2 regions of the Streptococcus sp. CF8_Ac1-9 genome follow, and region 2 is predicted to be linked to the other one. Evidence: predicted binding sites of a transcription regulator. Region 2 holds the regulator's gene; the other holds the start of a gene.
What was found. Region 2 encodes CtsR, which represses protease genes until heat stress. Its sites were predicted from a motif close to TTGGTCAAAAAAGGTCAAANA; they were not measured.
Positions count from the first base shown of each region.

Region 1: a site for CtsR is predicted at 1,780-1,800, ahead of NML76_RS05375 (ATP-dependent Clp protease proteolytic subunit). Genes of this name have one in related genera too.

Region 1 is NZ_JANCOY010000002.1:411,070-422,167, forward strand. It holds gene mgtA (magnesium-translocating P-type ATPase) at 1-896, shown strand, start outside; gene upp (uracil phosphoribosyltransferase) at 1,116-1,745, shown strand; gene NML76_RS05375 (ATP-dependent Clp protease proteolytic subunit) at 1,874-2,464, shown strand; gene NML76_RS05380 (DUF2129 domain-containing protein) at 2,743-3,021, shown strand; gene NML76_RS05385 (ABC transporter substrate-binding protein) at 3,130-4,287, shown strand; gene NML76_RS05390 (branched-chain amino acid ABC transporter permease) at 4,369-5,238, shown strand; gene NML76_RS05395 (branched-chain amino acid ABC transporter permease) at 5,242-6,189, shown strand; gene NML76_RS05400 (ABC transporter ATP-binding protein) at 6,189-6,953, shown strand; gene NML76_RS05405 (ABC transporter ATP-binding protein) at 6,953-7,663, shown strand; gene NML76_RS05410 (CBS domain-containing protein) at 7,838-8,494, shown strand; gene NML76_RS05415 (YitT family protein) at 8,861-9,748, opposite strand; gene tmk (dTMP kinase) at 9,898-10,536, shown strand; gene NML76_RS05425 (DNA polymerase III subunit delta') at 10,533-11,098, shown strand, end outside.
Region 2 is NZ_JANCOY010000004.1:44,043-55,140, forward strand. It holds gene NML76_RS07395 (NUDIX hydrolase) at 1-216, opposite strand, end outside; gene NML76_RS07400 (hypothetical protein) at 217-432, opposite strand; gene NML76_RS07405 (AAA family ATPase) at 443-1,504, opposite strand; gene NML76_RS07410 (hypothetical protein) at 1,669-2,394, opposite strand; gene NML76_RS07415 (DUF4430 domain-containing protein) at 2,557-2,964, opposite strand; gene NML76_RS07420 (hypothetical protein) at 2,942-3,430, opposite strand; gene NML76_RS07425 (ATP-dependent Clp protease ATP-binding subunit) at 3,440-5,869, opposite strand; gene NML76_RS07430 (CtsR family transcriptional regulator) at 5,870-6,334, opposite strand; gene NML76_RS07435 (alpha-L-fucosidase) at 6,552-10,262, opposite strand; gene NML76_RS07440 (Ig-like domain-containing protein) at 10,367-11,098, opposite strand, start outside.

The sequences.
Region 1 (11,098 bases), on a different contig from region 2:
TTGCCAAATTATCGCCCGATCAAAAAGCGCGGATCATTCTTAGCCTTAAGAAAAATGGCCACAAGGTGGGGTACATGGGAGATGGGATCAACGATGCTCCATCCATGAAGGTCTCAGACGTTGGGATCTCCGTGGATACCGCTGTGGATATCGCCAAGGAAACGGCAGATGTCATCCTTCTGGATAAGGACTTGATGGTCCTTGAAAAAGGTTTGGTTGAAGGCCGCAAGGTCTATGCCAATATGACCAAGTACATCAAGATGACGGTCTCTTCTAACTTCGGGAACATCTTTTCTCTGCTCTTTGCCAGCATCTTTTTGCCTTTCCTTCCAATGGCTCCCGTTCATTTGATTGTGCTCAATCTTATCTATGATCTTTCTTGTATCGCCCTTCCTTTTGACAATGTCGACAAGGAATTCCTCAAGAAACCTCGTATCTGGGAAGCAAACTCCATCATGCGCTTTATGGCCTGGATTGGTCCAATTTCATCTGTCTTTGATATTATTACCTACATGCTTCTTTATTTCCTTGTTGTCCCAATGATTTTAGGTCATGGCTACAACCATGGAGCAGCAGATGCAGCAGCCTTTATCATGGTGTTCCAAACTGGATGGTTTATTGAATCTATGTGGTCTCAAACCATGGTTATTCATATGTTGCGTTCACCAAAACTTCCATTTATCCAAAGTCGTCCAGCCTTCTCAGTCGTGGTGACGACCCTAGCAGCAGCCTTCTTTGTAACCTCCCTTCCATATAGTCCTTTGGCTTCTATCTTGAAGTTGAGCCAACTAAATGGATTGTACTTTGTTCTATTGTTTGCTATTATCGTCCTCTATATGCTGAGTGTGACGGTTGTCAAACGTATCTATATTAAGAAATACAAAGAATGGTTGTAATTGATTGATAGAAAGAGTGAGTCCGAACTTAAAAAATTAAGTGTAAGGGCTCTCTTTTTTTGGTAAAATTTGGTATAATAAGAGGAATGTAAAGTTGGAAATGAAGATTTCCATGTGCTGTGAGTATCAAAGAGGGACTGAAAGAAAGAGTAGAGCTTGACTCCGCTTTTATCATAGCTCTTTTTTGAATAATAACAGCTTAGAAAGAAGGATCTCAAAATGGGAAAATTAGAAGTTATTACACATCCACTGATTCAACACAAATTGTCTATTCTCCGTCGCACGGATACCTCTACGAAGGCCTTTCGTGAATTGGTAGATGAAATTGCTATGTTGATGGGCTACGAAGTGTTGCGTGAATTGCCTCTTGAAGATGTTGAGATTGAAACTCCTATTACCAAAACCGTTCAAAAACAAATCGCAGGGAAGAAATTGGCTATTGTCCCAATTCTTCGTGCAGGGATTGGGATGGTTGATGGTCTCTTGAGTTTGGTACCAGCTGCTAAGGTTGGCCATATCGGGATGTACCGTGATGAAGAAACCTTGAAACCAGTTGAATACTTGGTGAAATTGCCAGAAGATATTGATCAACGTCGTATCTTTGTAGTAGACCCGATGCTTGCTACGGGTGGATCCGCTATTCTAGCGATTGATTCCTTGAAAAAACGTGGCGCTAGCCATATCAAGTTTGTCTGCCTAGTATCAGCGCCAGAAGGGGTGAAAGCTCTTCAAGAAGCTCACCCAGATGTTGATATCTTTACAGCAGCCCTCGATGATCATTTGAATGAACATGGCTACATTGTTCCTGGTCTTGGAGATGCAGGTGACCGTTTATTCGGTACCAAATAAGAAGCCATTCATGATTCGTACGAAAGGTGCTTAAGATTTGACCTTTTTTGACCATTTGTTTATAATAGCACATATACTTTGAACCTCACGAATCGTGAGAATGAATGGATACTAAAGGAGAAGAATAGATGATTCCAGTAGTTATTGAACAAACCAGTCGTGGAGAACGTTCTTACGATATTTATTCCCGTCTGTTGAAAGATCGAATTATCATGGTAACAGGACCAGTTGAGGACCAAATGGCTAACTCCATTATCGCTCAATTGCTCTTCTTGGATGCCCAAGATAATACAAAAGATATCTATATGTATATCAATACCCCAGGTGGCTCTGTCTCAGCAGGTCTTGCCATCGTAGATACTATGAACTTTATCAAGTCAGATGTCCAAACCATTGTTATGGGGATGGCAGCATCTATGGGAACAATTATCGCTTCAAGCGGTGCGAAGGGCAAACGCTTCATGTTGCCAAACGCCGAGTACATGATTCACCAACCAATGGGTGGTACTGGTGGTGGTACCCAACAAACCGATATGGCGATCGCAGCAGAACACTTGCTCAAAACACGGAACAACTTGGAAAAAATCCTTGCGGAAAATTCAGGTCAATCCATTGAAAAAGTGCATGCTGATGCGGAACGTGACAATTGGATGAGCGCGCAAGAAACACTTGAATATGGCTTTATTGATGAAATCATGGCCAATAATAAATTGGACTAAACCATCCTATGGGAAGGTCCGTCAAGAGGCTGGGACAAAAGTCCTAGCCTCTCAATTATTTTTGGATTGTCGAGCAAAACGCAGTGGTTGAGTGGGCTCTACTACGTTGATTTCATCAGCTTTTACAGCCATACTCAACTGTGCGGAGGTGGGACGACGAAATCGAATTCTAACGAATTACCGATTTCTGTCCCACTCTCTTTTTTTGCTCTCATAAAAGAGTAGTTCTTTTTCTTGAAATTTGATATACTAGTAACAGAACGAGAAAGGGATTGACCATGTTTGAAAAACAAGAAAGAACAGGCTTGATTGTAAAATTGTATTACAATCGAGATGGGAAAAAATTACAATCAGTCGGAGATGTCTTGTACCATTCTAAGAAATGCCGTTATGTCCAATTGTATGTGGACAGTGACAAGGCTGATCAAGTCATGGAAGACTTAAAGAAAGAACGTTATGTCAAAAAGGTCTTGCCTTGCCATCTCAAAGATTTAGATACAGATTTTGTAGGAAGTTTACAACGATTGGAGACCCCATCTGTGGTCACAGAAGGTTAGAAAACGCAATCATTTGATGGATTGCGTTTTTTTTATTGACAATTGTCAGATAATTCGGTATATTCTTAATGTATTTAATTTAAGATTCATTTAAGGAGATCATTACAAATGAAGAAAAAATTTGCTCTTTCATTTTTAACCATTGCAAGTGTCGCTCTTCTTGCTGCTTGTGGTGAAGTTTCTACTTCAGGTTCAAACACAACTGGTAACGAAATCGGCAAAGAATTAAAAGTCGGTTTTAACTTTGAAAAAACTGGTGAAGTAGCAGCCTACGGTAGCGCTGAACAAAAAGGTGCTCAATTGGCCGTTGATGAAATCAACGCTAAGGGTGGAGCTGACGGTAAGAAGATTGTTGTCACAGATAAAGATAACAAATCTGAAACAGCTGAAGCAGCTACAGTCACTACAAACCTTGTCACTCAATCAAAAGTGAACGCTCTTGTAGGACCTGCAACTTCAGGTGCTACTGCAGCAGCGGTTGCCAATGCTGGTAAAGCAGGTGTTCCATTGGTTACACCATCTGCAACTCAAGATGATTTGACAAAAGGTCAAGATTACCTCTTCCGTGCTACCTTCATCGATAGCTTCCAAGGACAAATCATTGCTAAATACACAACGGATAACTTGAAAGCGAAGAAAGTCGTTCTTTACTACGATAACTCATCTGACTATGCTAAAGGGATTGCTGAAGCCTTCAAGAAATCTTACAAAGGTGAAATCGTAGCAACAGAAACCTTCCAATCTAAGGATACAGACTTCCAAGCTGCCCTTACAAAAATCAAAGATAAAGACTTCGATGCGATTGTTCTTCCAGGTTACTACACAGAAACTGGTAAGATCGTAAACCAAGCGCGTGGTATGGGAATCAAACAACCAATCATTGGTGGGGATGGATTTAGCGATGCTAAATTCGTTGAACAAGCAACACCTGCTGCAGCTACAGACATCTACTACGTAGCTGGATTCTCTACTGAAGGTGAAATGACTGATAAAGCCAAGAAATTCGTAGAAGCATACAAAGCGAAATACAATGAAGAACCTTCAATGTTCGCAGCTTTGGCTTATGATTCAGTTTACATGGTTGCCGAAGCATCTAAAGGTGCTAAGAACTCTGTCGAATTGAAAGATAACCTTGCGAAGTTGAAAGACTTGGAAGGTGTGACTGGTACAATGTCAATTGACAAGAACCACAACCCGGTTAAATCAGCTCTTATGATTGGCTTGAAAGATGGTAAAGTCAAATCTGTTGAGTCTGTTAAACCATAATTATCATTTGTTGTTTGTACAAGAGGCTGGGAGAATGAAAATTCCTGGCCTCGCTCTTTATTGTTAGAAAGGATGGTTCAAATGCTCCAGCAATTAGTGAACGGTCTAATCTTGGGAAGTGTCTATGCACTCTTGGCCCTTGGTTATACCATGGTGTATGGAATTATCAAATTGATCAACTTTGCCCATGGGGATATCTACATGGTAGGTGCCTTTATGGGATATTTCTTATTGAACTCGTGGAAAGTGAACTTCTTTGTAGCCTTGCTCCTAGCCATGGTTGGGACAGCTATTTTAGGGGTTGTAATTGAATACCTGGCTTATCGTCCGCTTCGTCATTCGACTCGGATTGCAGCCTTGATCACAGCCATCGGGGTTTCCTTCTTGCTTGAATATGGGATGGTCTTCTTCGTAGGGGCCAATACCCGTTCCTTCCCGCAAGTGATTAAAACAGTTCGTTACAACTTCGGTCCTATTTCAATCTCCAATATTCAGTTGATGATCTTGGGAGTGTCTGTTTTCTTGATGGTCGCTCTTCAATTTATTATTCAAAAGACAAAGATGGGGAAAGCCATGCGGGCTGTATCTGTCGATAGTGATGCTGCTCAATTGATGGGGATTAACGTAAACCGTACGATCAGCTTTACCTTTGCTTTGGGATCAGCCTTGGCAGGTGCTGGTGGTGTCTTGATTGGTTTGTATTACAACTCGATCGAGCCTTTGATGGGGATGACACCAGGGATCAAAGCCTTTGTCGCAGCGGTTCTTGGAGGAATCGGAATCATTCCAGGTGCTGCCCTAGGTGGATTTGTTATCGGTTTGTTGGAAACCTTCGCTACAGCGATCGGTCTTTCAGACTTCCGTGATGCCATTGTGTATGCCATCTTGATTGTAATCTTGCTCATCCGTCCAGCAGGTATCCTCGGTAAAAATGTGAAAGAGAAGGTGTAAGCCATGAAACAAAATTTAAAAGTGAATTTAGTCTGGCTTGGTCTTTTGGTCGCAGGTTTTGCCTTGATCCAAGTCTTGGTTGCAGCGGGTGTGCTCAACCTCTTCTATATCCAAATTTTAGAACAAATCGGAATTAATATTATCCTTGCAGTTGGCTTGAACCTCATCGTTGGTTTCTCAGGTCAATTCTCACTCGGCCATGCCGGATTTATGGCGATTGGTGCCTACTCTGCAGCTATTCTCGGTTCCAAATCACCAACCTATGGGGCTTTCTTTGGCGCGATGGTTTTAGGTGCTTTGATTGCTGGTGTCGTTGCCTTGATCGTTGGGGTTCCAACCCTTCGTTTGAAAGGGGACTACCTCGCGATTGCGACACTTGGGGTTTCTGAAATCATCCGGATCTTGATCGTTAATGGTGGTACTCTCACCAATGGGGCTGCTGGGATCCTTGGTTTGCCAGCCTTTACAACTTGGCAATTGGTTTACCTCTTTGTTGTGATTACAACGATCTTTACGATTAACTTCTTACGCAGTCCAATTGGACGCTCTACCCTTTCTGTTCGTGAAGACGAAATCGCGGCAGAATCTGTTGGGATCAATACGACCAAGGTCAAAGTCATCGCCTTTGTATTTGGTGCGATCACAGCGGCGATTGCTGGATCTCTCCAAGCCGGCTTTATCGGCTCTGTTGTTCCGAAAGATTACTCTTTCACCAATACCATTAATGTCTTGATCATTGTCGTGTTTGGTGGTTTAGGATCAATGTCAGGAACAGTTGTAGCAGCCATCGTCTTAGGTATCTTGAACATGGTGCTTCAAGACTTCTCAAGTGTCCGTATGATCATTTACTCATTGGCTTTGATTCTCGTGATGATCTTCCGTCCAGGTGGTCTTCTTGGAACATGGGAATTCAGCTTGAAAAAACTACTCTCAAAAAAGGAGGCTAACTAATGGCACTTCTTGAAGTAAAAAATTTAACAAAAAACTTTGGTGGTTTGACAGCCGTTGGGGATGTGACCATGGAACTTAATGAAGGGGAATTGGTTGGTTTGATCGGACCCAACGGTGCCGGGAAAACAACCCTCTTCAACCTCCTAACAGGGGTATATGAACCAAGTGAAGGGACCATTACCTTAGATGGTCAGTTGCTAAATGGTAAAGCACCCTATAAAATCGCTGCAGGTGGTCTGGGACGTACTTTCCAAAATATTCGTCTCTTTAAAGATTTGAGCGTTTTGGACAATGTCTTGATTGCCTTTGCTAATCACCATAAACCACATGTCTTTGCGAGTCTTTTCCGCTTGCCAAGCTATTACAAGAATGAAGAAGCTTTGAAAGCGAAAGCTCTTGAATTGTTAGCGATTTTTGGTTTGGAAAAAGAAGCAGATACCTTGGCCAAAAACTTAGCTTACGGACAACAACGTCACTTGGAGATCGTTCGTGCCCTTGCTACAGAGCCAAAAATCCTCTTCTTGGATGAACCTGCTGCAGGGATGAACCCTCAAGAAACAGCAGAATTGACCCAATTGATCCGTCGCATTCAAAAAGAATTCAATATTACGATCATGTTGATCGAGCACGATATGAGCTTGGTCATGGAAGTAACAGAACGGATTTATGTATTGGAATATGGTCGCTTGATTGCCCATGGTACGCCAGATGAAATCAAGACCAACAAACGCGTAATCGAAGCCTATCTAGGAGGTGAAGCCTAATGTCTATGTTAAAAGTTGAAAATCTTTCTGTACACTATGGCATGATCCAGGCTGTCCGTGATGTCAGTTTCGAGGTAAACGAAGGGGAAGTTGTTTCTCTTATCGGTGCTAACGGTGCTGGGAAAACATCTATTCTTCGTACCATTTCAGGTTTGGTGCGTCCAAGTGCTGGGAAAATCGAATTTTTGGGTCAGGAGATTCAAAAGGTTCCGGCTCAAAAGATTGTAGCAGCAGGACTCTCTCAAGTTCCAGAAGGCCGCCACGTCTTTCCAGGCTTGACCGTTATGGAAAACTTGGAGATGGGAGCTTTCTTGAAAAAAGATCGAGAAGAAAATCAAGCTAACTTGAAGAAAGTCTTTTCTCGTTTCCCACGTTTGGAAGAACGGAAGAACCAAGATGCAGCAACCCTATCTGGTGGGGAACAACAAATGCTTGCAATGGGTCGTGCACTTATGTCAACGCCAAAACTCTTGCTTCTGGATGAACCTTCTATGGGATTGGCCCCAATCTTTATCCAAGAAATTTTTGATATCATCCAAGATATCCAAAAACAAGGGACAACTGTTCTCTTGATCGAGCAAAATGCCAACAAGGCTCTTGCCATCGCAGACCGCGGTTATGTTTTGGAAACAGGGAAAGTCGTTCTTACTGGAACAGGAAAAGAACTCTTAGCCTCAGAAGAAGTCCGCAAGGCCTACCTTGGTGGATAAGATTTCTAAAGTTCACTAGAATATTAAAAAGAAAGGTCCTGAAGACCTTTCTTTTTTCATCCCTCTTGTTTGATTTTTCTAAATTTTGAAAACAAGAGAAAACTGCTGAAAGCGTTTGAAATCATTCTTAAAATCAAGTATAATAAAACTAATAAAAGCATAGGAGAACTTGTTATGGCTGTTAAAGATTTTATGACACGTAAAGTGGTTTACATTAGTCCAGATACTACAATTGCCCATGCGGCAGATTTGATGCGCGAACAAGGTTTGCACCGTTTGCCAGTCATTGAAAACGATAAATTGGTTGGGTTGGTGACAGAAGGTACGATTGCAGAAGCAAGTCCATCTAAAGCAACAAGCTTGTCTATTTTCGAGATGAACTATCTGTTGAACAAGACCAAGGTTAAAGATGTCATGCTTCGCGATGTCATTACCGTCTCTAAATTTGCCAGCTTAGAAGATGCGACCTACCTCATGTATAAGAACAAGGTGGGAATTCTTCCAGTCGTGGACAATGACCAAGTATCTGGTGTCATCACAGACCGTGATATTTTCCGTGCCTTCCTTGAAGTATCGGGCTATGGAGAAGAAGGAGTTCGTGTTCGCTTTGTGACAGAAGATAAGGTTGGCGTTCTAGAACAAATCATTCACTTGATTGTAGAAGAGGGGTATAACATCGCCAATACAGTCAATATCCCAACCAAAGACGATCGTGTCGTTATCGAAGTCCAAATTGATGGGGTGACAGATCTAGAAGGAATCCGTAGTAAATTTGAAGCCAACGGTTTGAAAGTTGATGAAATCACTCGAACAATCGCAAAAGCTATTTAATAAAAAAATCAGGCTGGATGACAATCCAGTCTGATTTTTGTATAAAGTAACTTAATAAATTCTGTAAAAATAATTATGATTTTATTAATTATGACGTGTATTCTAAGATTTTCCGCCGTGAGAAAGGAGCATGAAACATACTTGTTTCATGCTCTCGGAATTTTTGAGAGTAAAACAGTTTGGGGAACTGTTTTAGCCTGAGCTTAGAAATTAAAAAGCGAAGGGGCTCAAAACTAATTGAATACGGGTCGCGGATTGTATCTTGATTTAGTCATGGAACTTTGTAAAAGTTCGCTGACATCCGTACTCACCTAAGGAAAATCGTAAATAGAAAAAAAGCTAGATGAAAATCTAGCCTTATTTCTATTAACGGGTAATGGGTTGTTTTTCTTTATCTAAAGTAAAGCCTTCGCCGAGAATTTCATGGGCTTCAGAAATGGTGATGAAGGCGAATGGATCGATCTGATTGATGATGTCTTTCATTTGTTTCATCTCATTCCGTGAAACGACACAGTAGACGATATCCAGGTCCTTACGGCTGTAATAGCCCATCCCGCGGATAAAGGTAATCCCGCGACCCAGATCGTCAGAAACCTTTTTGGCAATTTCTTCTGGTTTAGAGGTAACGATAAGGAAGCCTTTTCCAGCAAAACCACCTTCTCCAATCAAGTCGATCACAAGGGTGTCAATCAGGATAAAGAAGAGGGTATACATAGCTGTACGGACATCTTGGAAGACAATGACCACAGTTGTCAGAACAATGGCATCTACAATCAACATGAGCTTTCCCATACTGAGGGAAGTGTATTTGTTAAAGATGCGAGCGAGGATATCTGTTCCTCCCGTGGTTCCTCCAGCATTGAAGATGATCCCTAGACCCAAACCAAGCACAACCCCTGAGGCGATACAGGCAAGCAGAATATCTCCTTTAAAGGCTTCAAAGATGAAGTGATGGTAGTGGTGGCTGAGGGGCATAGCTTCAAAAATTGCCATCCATGCCGAAACTGAAAAGGTCCCCAGTAAGCTCAGATAAAGAGATTTCTTACCCAGCAGTTTCCAAGCCAGAATGAAGAGAGGGATATTGATCAGTAAGTTCATCAGGGATACGGGGACTTTTAAGAGGTAATAGGTGATCAAGGTAATCCCTGTCGCTCCTCCTTCATAGAAGTGAAAGGGAATGACCAAAAAATAGATCCCAAATGAAAAAATGCCGGCCCCAAAAATGATAGCCAGAATATCTTTAAATTTAAACATGATAGGTTGTCTCCTAAAACTTTATAAGAATATTGTAACAAAAAAGTGAAAAAATGAAAATGACTTTGAAAAATTTTCTCTCCTAAAATACAAGATTTTTACCCTTATTTTTGGTAAAATAAAAAGAAGAAAAACAGAAAGAGGATACTATGGTAAACGGTACATTAATTTCATTTGAAGGTCCAGAAGGAGCGGGAAAATCATCGGTCCTAGAAGCCATTTTGCCTCTACTTGAAGAAAAAGGAATTCCTTTTATTACAACCCGTGAACCAGGTGGTGTCGACATTGCCGAAAAGATCCGCCAAGTCATTTTGGATCCAGACCATACTAGTATGGATGCCAAGACCGAGTTGTTGCTCTATATTGCTAGTCGCCGGCAGCATTTGGTGGAACGTGTCTTGCCAGCCCTTGCAGCTGGGAAGGTTGTCTTGATGGACCGCTTTATTGATAGCTCGGTAGCTTATCAAGGGTATGGTCGCGGTCTGAGTGTGGAAGACATCGAGTGGCTCAATCAATTCGCAACAGATGGCTTAAAGCCAGACCTAACCCTTTACTTTGATCTGGATGTCGAAGAAGGGCTCGCACGAATTGCGAAAAACCAAGAGAGGGAAGTCAATCGTTTGGATTTGGAAGGATTGGAGCTTCACCAAAAAGTCAGACAAGGTTATTTGGCCTTGTATGAAAAGGAACCAGAGCGCATCGTGAAAATCGATGCCAGTCAATCTTTTGAAGCAGTCTTTACGGATGTCTTGGCTGTTTTAGAAAATCGCTTGGGGACATTGAAATGAATCTAGAAGAGATCCAACAACTCCAGCCAGAATTGGTGGAGCGCTTCACCCAGATCCTAGAACACAAACAGCTCAGTCATGCTTATCTCTTTACAGGTTCGTTTGCCAGTTTTGAGATGGCCCTCTTGCTAGCTCAAAGTCAGTTTTGCGAAGATTTGCAGGGAGTCTGGCCTTGTGGCAAATGCCGATCCTGTCGCTTGATTGCTGAAGAAGAATTCTCAGACGTAAAGATCGTGCGTCCAATCAACCAGATCATAAAGACTGACCGTATTCGCTCGCTGGTTCAAGACTTTTCTCAATCAGGATTTGAAGGCAGTCGGCAGGTCTTTATCGTCCAAGATTCGGATAAGATGCATACCAATGCGGCCAATTCTCTCTTAAAAGTTATGGAAGAACCCCAGAGTGAGATCTATCTCTTCTTGTTGACTTCCGATGAAAACTTGATCTTACCGACCATCAAGAGTCGGGCCCAGCAGGTCCATTTTCCTAAAAAGCAAGCCTACCTTACCGAACGTCTAGAAAAAGAAGGTTTGATTAAATCGCAGGCAAGTCTAGTAGCTCG
Region 2 (11,098 bases):
GAGGCGGTGTTGATAAGGGTGGGCCTTGCGGCGAATAGCTAAGAGCTTGAGCTTGCCTTCAACAAAACAGTAAGATACCATGTCCGCTGTGACACTTGGAGTTTCATAAGTCGGCAGGTCTTGCTCCTTGTACCACTTGAGAAAGTCTGCTTCACTAGCGGCCGTCTCAAAATACTCTTTCTCCGTCATTCCTGCTGGAATTGAGAGACTTGCCATCTAAGCCACCTCCTTCTTGAGGGCTTTGGTCCATTCTAAGAAGAAGGGAACACTGGAAAGAAGCAGGAGATAGACCCATTGAAAGGCTGTGCGTCCTACAAAAAGATCCTTCCATAGAAGTTTCATAATATTGACAAAGCCTTGCTTTTTCGCTTCTCGGTGAACATTTCTAAAGTCTTGGCTAAAAGTTGCGAATTTTTCAGATAGGTTTTTCATAAGCTGCTCCTCAGTCGGCTTGGTAGATGGCATCGATCACCTTCTTGGCTTCTTCGTAGTTGCCGAGGTAGTCTGATGCGAGGAAAGTGGTCGGAATGTTTCCTAGGTATTGCTGGCGCAATTGGTCCAGGTAATTTGAAAAGCTGGTACGGATCTCTTCGTCAGCCATGGTCATGTCTCGGAAACCATCATTGACATAAGAGCCGATCGGCTGTACAAAGAGGATCAAATCCCATTTTTCTTTGGAGAGAATACTGACAAAGAGGTTATCGAAGGTATCGGTCATGCTGGTATCCTGACCTTCGACCTCCATGTAGTAGTCGTAATAACCCTTGGTTACCAGGGAATTGGTATCGGCGATGACAAGGCCTCGATTGGCACTACTATCGATGAGCTTAGAGGTTTGATCATACTGTCCTAAGAGTAGGTAATAGTAATCTTTTGGCGTGAGCTCATCATCTCGAACATTGTTCTTGATCTGGTATTCACGGGCATACTCTAGACTAACAGGTGCATCGTAAAAGCGGGCTAAGTCCTTTGCAAGGGTCGTTTTCCCGTTGCTGGCGCTCCCCATGATCAAGACTTTTTTCGTGAACTGGCGACGGAAGGGCTGAGCGATGTATTTCCAGTATTTGCTTGGATTTTCCCGGATCATGGTAGCAGAGATCCCGAAGCGGCGCTCTTCTAAGTGAACTTCAAACCCTCTAGCTTCCAACTCTTCCTTGTAGGCTTTCTCCCCTACATAAAAGATCAACTCTTCTGTCTCTGTTTGATACTGGATGGTGTCAAGGGCTGTTTGTAACCAAGGCTCCCAGCCCAAGGGATAACGAGGAAGTTCTGTTTCATCTAGCTTATAGACTTGGGTCAACTCATCATTAGAGAAGGCTTCCCGGATATAACGGAAGCGTTTTTGTAAGGTCAATCCCACTTCTTCGCCACGGTCCCCTTCATAACCAGATACGATGACACGAACGCGATCACACTGACGCTTGGCCCGCTGGATCAGGTCAATATGCCCTTGATGAAGAGGCGCAAAGGTTCCAAAAACCAGGGCAATTCTTTCTTTTTTCATATAAACTCCTTTTTATAATTTTTTATAAATAGATTTTCTTTATGTTTTTATTATAAACTATATTTTCTATCTGTCAATAGTTTTTTATAAAAAAATATATTTTTCTTCAAGTCAACAAAAAAAGATCTGAAAAGAGAAGTTTCTCCTTTCAGATCTTTCGAATTTTATTCACGAGTGAGGGAGTGGCTGACACCATCTTTCAGAACCGTCACACTAGATACAGAGCCATCTTTTCCAACTACGATATCTAGAGTCGCTGCAGACCCATCGCCTGCTGAGAGATTAGCATGGTAATGACCATCATCCAAGGTATAGTTATAAGCACTGATACCATAGGCTACGGGTTGGCCACCAGGAAGTTGGATGGTCACTTGACCACCTTGGCCAATAGTGACTCCAGTGTCGCGTTTGTCAGACCAATTTCCAGCTGCAGCAGAGAAATCCCCTGCTGCTACAGAATAGACTCCCTTGTATTGGGCATTCTCCGTAGCAGAAGCTTGCTTCTTAGCATGGGCATGACCGTCTTCTAGACTTGGCAATTTTGCTTTCGCTGGTGTTGCTGGAGTGGCTACTTCTTTTGTTTCTTTTGTTACGGGTGCTGCTGGTGTCGCTTCTTTAGCTGGAGCAGGTGTTTGACTAGCTGCAGCTTGGTTATTTTTGCTACCAACAGTATGACTTTCTTCTGATTTGCTATCAGAGGATGAAGAGGCAATTGGATCTTTACTAGTGATCACTTTTTTCTTAGAAGAAGAACTTGTTTGTTTAACCTGACTGGTCTTTGAACTGCTTGCTTCTGAAGTTTTTTCTTCTTTATTCCCGCCACAAGCTCCTAGGAAAAGACTAGCTGTAAGAGCTAGCGCTGCTAGGGAAATGATTTTTTTGTTTTTCATAACAGAACCTCTTTTGTAACATTTGTAATATTTTGTAACATTATTGTAACACTGTTATATGAGGCTGTCAATAGTTTCTCAAATATTTTTCTAATTTGAAAGAAGTTTTAGGTAAGTTCCTAAACTTTGCAAAAAAAAGCCGGACATACTGTCCAGCTTTTCTTATTTATACACTTCTTGATAGAATTCGATCTTGTCTCCTTTTTTAACGGTGGTTTCAGCAGCACCTTTTGGAGCCATCTCGCCATTGATCTTGTACATCCAGTAAAGACCTTTGGATTCGTCTTGGCTGTGACCGTCAATCGAGGTGATCATGCCATTTTTTTCTTCAATCTTGTAGTTGGCTTTGAGCACTTTCATGAGGTTGCTCTCTTCTGCTACTTTCAAGGTTTTCGATTGCGCTTTTTGACCTTCTGGCGTCACGCTAATCGTAATCGAAATTTCGTTTTTCTTGGCAACTTCTGTGCTAGAAGCTGTTGGTTGATGGTTTGTGCTATGAGACGAAGCGCAACTCGCTAAAAGAAGAGCTGCAAGTAAGGTCATTAAGCTAGAAATGGTTTTTTTCAACATAAAATCTCCTAAAGATTTGATAAATAATGGGATAGAAAATGATCGTCGACAGAGCATGGGCAAGGTTAAAACTAAAACCATTGACCAAAGCATAGGTCCACCAAGGAATATGGTATATCAAGGCATAAACACTATCGATCAAGACCCCATAAGCAAAGGACAGTAGGCCCACAAAAAGGATCTGAAGGACAAAGGGCAACCACTTGTAACTGATGCGCCAAATGAGCATCAAACAGCCAAAGGCGACAATCTGAAAGAACACAATCAAGCTCATCCCCAGGAAAAAGGCAGAGACAAACATGGTGATCATCATCACAAGAAAAGCAAAGCTATACCCTTCAAATATCACCAAGAGAAAAAAGACAGCAGAAATAGGTTGGACATTTGGGAAAGGGGCAAAAGCCTGACGTAGAGCGACACAAAGGGCCGCCAAAAGCGAAATACGGGTTAATCGCTGAAGCGTCATGACGTCCTCCTAGACAATCTCGAACTTGATCGTTCCAGCTGTCGTTCCAACCTTGATCGTTTGCCCTTCTTGGGCTTGACCTTTCAGCAATAGCTCTGCTAGTTGATCTTCCACTTCGGTCTGCAAGACACGACGCAGTGGGCGAGCTCCCATTTCTGGATCGTAGCCTTTGGTTGCTAGCAACTTGAGCGCTGAAGGCTGGAATTTGAGGGTCATGCCTTGTTCGGCCAAGGTCGCGATGAGCGGTTTGACCATGACTTTCACCACCTGCTGCATGTCCTCGCTGGATAGGCTATGGAAGACCACCTTTTCATCAATCCGGTTGATAAACTCTGGACGATAGGTCTTCTTCAACTCTTCAAACATGCGTTTTTCCATATTGGCTTGGTCAAAGCGGATATCTTTGGCACCAAAGCCAACTGTCTTATCATCCCGAAGGGCTGTTGCTCCCAGGTTTGAGGTCATGATGATAATGGTATTGGAGAAGTCGATCTTCCGGCCTTTGCTATCGGTTAAGACTCCGTCATCCAAGACTTGCAAAAGGACATTGAAAATATCTGGGTGGGCTTTTTCCACCTCATCAAATAAGAGAACTGAATACGGTTTGTTGCGGATTTTTTCTGTCAACTCGCCTCCTTCTTCGTAGCCCACATAGCCTGGAGGGGCTCCGTTGAGGCGGCTGGCCGCGAATTTTTCCATGTACTCACTCATATCAAAACGGATGAGGGCCGATTCATCATCAAACAGAACTTCTGCCAAAGCTTTGGCTAACTCTGTTTTTCCGACACCGGTAGGTCCTAGGAACATGAAAGAACCGATCGGACGTTTATTGCTACGGATACCTGATTGATTGCGTCGAATAGCCCGACTGATACTCAAAACCGCTTGGTCTTGACCAATCACGCGCTTGTGCAATTCTGCTTCTAAGTTGAGGTACTTCTTGGCATCGGTTTGGGTCAGTTTTTGAGTTGGAATACCAGATAATTGGCTCAAGGTCACCAAGACATCTTGGTCAGTGACTTCTTTTTTGTAGACAATGGGAGTGGCCTCTACTTCTAAGAGTTGGGCTGCTTTCTTCCACTTGCCATCCATCAAGGCCTGATCCAAGGCGGTCAACTCTTCTTTTACGTGACCGTTGGAATCGCGGTTTTGTACAGTAGCTGCCGCTTCATCCAAGAGATCAATGGCTGAATCTGGCAATTGACGGCTGGTCAAATAGCGGTGGGCATATTTGACAGCTGTTTCGATCGCTTCATCGGTAATGGTCACATGATGATGGTCCTGATAGGTCTTTTTCAAGCCTTGGAGAATTTGGATGCTATCTGCAACACTTGGCTCTTCAATGGTGACTTTTGCAAAACGCCGAGAGAGGGCTGCGTCTTTTTCGATATGCTTTTGGTACTCATCTTGAGTCGTTGCCCCAACTGTACGCAAGGTTCCCCGTGCCAGTGCTGGTTTTAGAATATTGGCTGCGTCTAAGGTCGAATCAATACCGGATCCTGACCCCATAATAGTATGCAGTTCATCGATAAAGAGAATCACGTGACCGTCTTCTTCGATGTCCTGGATGATATTGTTCATCCGTTCTTCGAAGTCCCCACGGAAGCGCGTCCCAGCAACGACATTCATGAGATCCAATTCCAGAACACGCATCTGCGCGATTTCAGCTGGTACATTGCCACTAGCGACACGCTGGGCCAGACCTAATGCAAGGGCTGTTTTTCCGACCCCTGCTTCTCCCACCAATACAGGATTGTTCTTCGTCTTGCGGCTGAGGATTTGGATCATGCGTGAAATCTCTGCATCCCGGCCGATCACAGGTTCAAGCTGGCCTGCACGCGCCATTTCTGTCAAATCACGGGTATAATCTTCAAGACCTCCACTGGTGCTTGGTGGCATGCCCATCATATTTCCCATGGTTTGTCGGTTAGGGTTTTGAGCCCGATAAAGACTCCGAATGGCTTTGATATCGTTCTTGTCCCAGCCTGCCTTGTCTTCTAAATTCTTGCGAAGGGAGGCAATAGGAACTCCCTTGTCTTGCTCTGTAAAGGCAAAGCCAGCAAACTCCATGACTTGGCTAGCCAAGGTCCCACGGTCTGCTAGAAGAGAGAGGAGCACATGCTCTGTTCCCAAGGTCTTGGCATGAAGGACCTGGGCAATCTCTCTTGCGTGTTTCATAATGGCTTCCATCCGATAAGAAAATGGGAAGATTTCATACCGATTGTCGCTTTGAAAAGCTTGGCCTGTGATATGCTCCGCTGCATCCTGAAACTCATCGATCTGCATAGGATAATCGTTCAGTACAGAACCTGCCACGCTATAGGGATTATTGGCCATAGCCGTCAGGAGATGCCAAGTATCTAAGGTATGCCCCTGATAGTGGCCTGCTAGTATTTGGGCCGCTTCTATACTTTCTAACAGTGCTGTTGAATAGTTCATCTAGTCGGTATTTCCTTTTCTATCTACTTGTTGAATGATTTTTTTCAGCATCGTTGCTCGTAGGATAAGAGCATCTCGACCTAGGACCTCATCGGAGGTTGTCGCAAGCAAGAGCTGAGTCTCACGTTTTGTCAATAATTTTTCTTCATAGAGCATCTGGAGGATATCATTGAAGACCTGCTGGCTGATGGTCTCTCCAATATTGGCTGCCAATTCTTGGAGCATCTGATGATGATCTGAAAACTGGACCTTGCCAATGCGGATATAGCCACCACCACCACGCTTGCTCTCTACAATATAGCCTCGGCTCTCGGTAAAGCGGGTCTTGATAACATAGTTAATCTGACTGGGTACGACCTGAAAGACATCGGCCAACTCACTTCTTTTGAGCTCTGCCATGCCAGCTTGAGCCAGCAAGGCCTTGATATAAGCTTCAATGCTATCAGATGTGTTCTTATTTGCCATGATGCTCCTTTCTGGCTTGTTTTTTTCTAGATGGATGCTCTGCTCTTTGGCCCATAAAAAATAGCCTTGGAGTGTTCCTTCTCATCATTGACCTTATTTGACTATTATACAATTTTTACGGCTGTAAATAAAGCAAAGACTCCATGGAAATAGGAATCTCTTAAGAATACAAAGCAAAAGAGGCTAGTGAGAACTAACCTCCTATGCGAAGAATGAACTACTCTTTGCGACGAGCGAATTTGGCGCCTCCGCCCAAGAATCCTAGACCAAGAAGGCCTAACCAAGCAAACAATCCACTTTCTTTTGTACCGGTTTGAGGTAGTTTTCCTTCCGATTGTAGAGAAGGACTTTCAACACCTTCTTTTTCCGGATGGTCTGAAGTCAAAACAGAAACTGCTTCTGGGATTTTCGGTTGAAAGAGAACTGGTCTTTCTTTTTCTTTTTTGTCTTCAGCTTGAGAAAGAGTCGCAACTTCTGGTTGCACCTTACTTGGAGTGACAGGAGTGGTTGGAGTCGGCATATCAGCTATCAACGGACTTTCTTCCGCTTCCTTCGTTCCGACTTCTGTGATCTGGTCCTGGGCCTCCACTTCGACAAAGGCATCGACTTCTGTCCGAATTTCTTTGCCTTCTTCTTGTCGGACCTCAATCAATTTCAATCGGCGTCCGACCTTCCCTGCTTGAAGGATCCGGCTCTCGCCCTTGGCCAAGTCCTTGTTCTCACGCGTTTGACTCTCAAATGGAATCTCCTCTGTTTCGATGAGAAGTTCTGGCTTTTCAAGAATCAAATCCCGAACACCTTCTTCTGGCCGTGTCTGCGTCAGCGGTTCATAATTGCGAGCATCTTCCAAGATGGTTTCAAGGGCTTCGACTTGATTAGCTGCAGCAACCAAATCTGGTTGCTCTTGATCCAACAACTGAGTCAAGTCCGTCAATTGACCTTGAACCGTTGGTTTAAGGTCTGCTTTCAAGCGATCCAGAGAAGTAGCCTTGATCTTTTCTACTCCTTCTCTGATGATCTGTTGCAGCTCCTCTTGACTGAGCAACTGGCTATCTTTCCCTGATAGGATAAATCGGTCTACTTGGATAGCTCTAGATGACTGAGGATCATTGAGGGCTGGATCCAGATGCAAGCGTAGCTGGTGGTAGCCTTTTGCTAGGCCTTGCAGATTGACCAAACTCTGGTCGAGCTTGCGTTGATCTCCGTAGCCACTGAAATAATGATCGCCGTCGATCTCATAATCATGGCCACGCCCTTCTTCGAAGGCCATTTCTTTCCCATCCAAAGTGACGCTGTAGAGACCATGGCTTGGGTCGACCACTCCTCGGCCCTCCACGCCGGTGCCCTTAAAGGTAATGGTCACTTCAATGTGTTTCTTGCCTTCCTCATCGGTCACTTGGTTAAAGCTGGACCAAGATTCTGTGCCATTTGAAAAGTCTTTGTTGTCCGTCTCATGGTGCCAACCCTCACTGTAGTGCAGTTTTGGATCTTGGTCATCTACTTCTTTGCGATTTTCTGGAAGCAGGTCCTCGTTCATCACTTGGACTGTCAGTTCTGGAATAAAGCCGACCAGACTTCCTTGATCCGGATGCAACAATTTGACCTTAAAGTCATAGACATCGGTCGCTTTTCCTGCAAAATCAAGGGTTGGAACTTGGACTGTTTTTTCTGTCTCGCCATCTGCGAACTCAAGGGTGACGTTGGTATCTTTGTAGACCTTACCATGAACCCCTGTTCCCGGCTCTGTGATCAATTTCAGACTGGCACTTCCTTTAGAGCCACCTTTTCTCTTGACGACGACTTGCGCTGGGTCGCCTTTTTTAACAGCTAGGGTTGGCTGAGCAAACTCAAAGAGACCCTTTTCTTGGTTATTGAGAGCATAAATCCCTTCCGTTGCGATCGCATCTCCCTTGCTATTGACCAAGGTCAAGGTATGAGATCCTGCTGCCAAGTCCGGTGTTTCATAGACCTTTTGGCTGCGTTTACGGCTTGGGCTTTGGGTATTGACGGTCGCTAGTTTTTGACCATCGACATAGATATCCATTTCCCCATGACCAGGGTCGACAGTTGCGACCACATAGGCTTTGGTGCCTTCAAATTGATAGGTCACCGAAGCTCCCTTTTCCTTGGTCCACATAGAGGTACCTCGAACACCTTCTCCCTCTTCATTCCACTGACCATTGGCCCGCTCAGCAGTCCGGTCAGAATGATAAGTCAAACCAAGCGGATAGCCATCGGTTTCTTCAATGCTGGCTGGCGTCTTATAGACAGAGACTCCGTTCAAGATTGGAGTAGCTTGGGCATCGGTGATGGACACCCGGATATAGCGACTATCAACAGGTTGCCCTTTGATCAAACGGCGGTATCCTACGGTTGAACCAGCTCCAAAAGGAACCCATTGCCCATTCACCGCCACATCAATGGTGAAGCCAGAAATCCGTTGGCCTTTCTCGATGGTTTCTTTGAGCTCTACCACATCAAAATGCTGTTCTTTTCCAAGATCGAGGACAAAAGATCCGGTCTTGGCATCATCTGCAGGGGCCCAACTGGTCTTTTCATCGCCATCTGTCAAATGGCTAGCCTTGTAGAGCGGATTGCGTCGTGTTGAGTCAGCTTCTACCAAAGCTCCTGCCACATAGTTCACACTGTAGAGTTGGTCCAAGGTCTGACGGAATTCTTTCAAACGGGCTACATCAGCATCCGCAAATTTCCCATCTTGATTGGGTGGAATATTAAGCAAAAGCGGGGTTCCACGGCCGACTGATTTGAAGTAAATGTCCATCAATTCGCGCAAGGACTTAGGCTCTTGGTTGTCATGGTAGAACCAGCCGGAGCGAATGGAAACATCCGCTTCTCCCACTGAGTATTGCTTCCCTTCTGGATCCCCGTGATTGAGGTAACTATTGGATGGATTGTTGCGGATCTTATCCGGATTGACCTTATGCCAAACTGGATCTCCAGCGATTCCCTTTTCATTTCCGATCCAACGAACATTGGTGGGCTCAGCTGAGAAAATGGCAATGTCCCCTTGGGCCTTACGAATGGCATCAAACCACTTATCGAAGGTATAAGTGACTTTTTGAGCCCCATCGCCACGCGCTCCATCCATCCAGACTTCTACGAACTTGCCCTTGTTTCCATATTTTGGATCTTCAAGGATTTCTTTGAGCTGGTTGAGATAGTATTCGTTGTATTGGTCCTCTGTATCCACATGGTATAGTGGGCTGTGAGCATCCCAAGGCGAGAGGTAGACCCCCATGTCCATGTCATACTTGCTGGCAGAAGCAGAAACCTCGGCTAGGATATCGCCTTTTCCTTCCTTCCAACCACTTTTAGCAATGGTATGGTCGGTGTATTTAGAAGGGTACAAGAGGAAGCCATCGTGGTGCTTGACGACCATGATCGTCCGTTTAAAGCCCGCGTCTTTCAGGGTTTTGATCCACTGATCGGTATCCAGATGCTCTGGATAGAAATAATAAGGGTCTTCTTGCCCATCTCCCCACTCACGATCATAGTAAGTATTCATCCCAAAGTGGATGAAAGCTGCTAGCTCTTCGCGGTGGTATTGCATCTGAGCCTTGCTTGGAAGTGGTCCGTAATCCGCAATCTCAGTCTCCTCATCTAGAGAAGTGGCTGGTTGAGTGGCTTCCGTCCCTTGGCTGGCTGTGCGATTTTCTTTCTCGCTAGTAGCTACTGAGGCATGCTCTAATTCTTCTTGGTGCTCGTTCACAGTTTTCTCCTCCTTTCCTTGATCTCCTGCATTGCTTGTTTCAACCCGTTCTTCACGTGGTTCACTATTCTCAGCTTGTTCCTCTGCGTAACTGGTAGTAGCTCCTAAAAAACAAGTCGTTACGACTACCGAGCAGACGCCTACTGAGAGCTTGCGAATGCCAAATCGATTTTTCTGATCAACTAATCTTTTTCCCATATTCTATTCCTTTATGTCACCAGGTAAAGAGGGTGGGGCTTCCCCATCCTCCTTCTTTTTACCTGTGAACTTTTCACCGTTTTTTGCTAGTTTCTCTAGCTGTTTTATTTGGCCTTTTTGGCTCTTTTTTTCTGATCGTCCAGCACAGCACTAGCAAGGCCTGCTGCTAGGATTCCAGCAACGAGGCTTGCGACGCTTTCTTCCGTTCCTGTATTTGGTAATCTGCCTTCGGAAACTGGAGCAGCTGAAACTGCTGGTGTTTGAGCTGTTTTCTCGACTTCCTTCCCTGCTGCATCTGTCCCTTCCTGACGTACCGCTTTGACCTCAAGAGATGCTTGAGGAGTTGCAGTAGCTACTGGTCCTTCTGAACCTTGAGGACGTTCTGGATTCGGAAGCGGTTGTGGTTGTGGTTGCGGCTCTGGTTGTGGCTCTGGCCGCGGTTGCGGCTCTGGCTGTGGTTGCGGTTGTGGCTCTGGTTGTGGCTGAGGTTCTGGCTGTGGCTCTGGTTGTGGAGTGTCTGGAAGTACTTCTTTAGTGCCCACCTCTGTAATTTCTGCCACTGGATCTAGCTCTACAAAGGCATCCAGTTCCTTCCGGCTTTCCACACCATTTTCTTGAGAAACTTCCACCAAGCGCAATTTGCGGCCTTTTTGACCTTCTTGAACCACACGTTTCTCACCTTTTGGAAGATCCGCATTTGGACGTTCTAGGCGTTCAAAATCCATCTCTTCTGGCTCAATCACCAACTCTGGTTTGGTGTGGACCAGATTCTTAACCCCTTCTTCGGGAATGGCTGAGCCTGTAGGTGCTTTTGCGGATAGAGAAAGTTGATATAC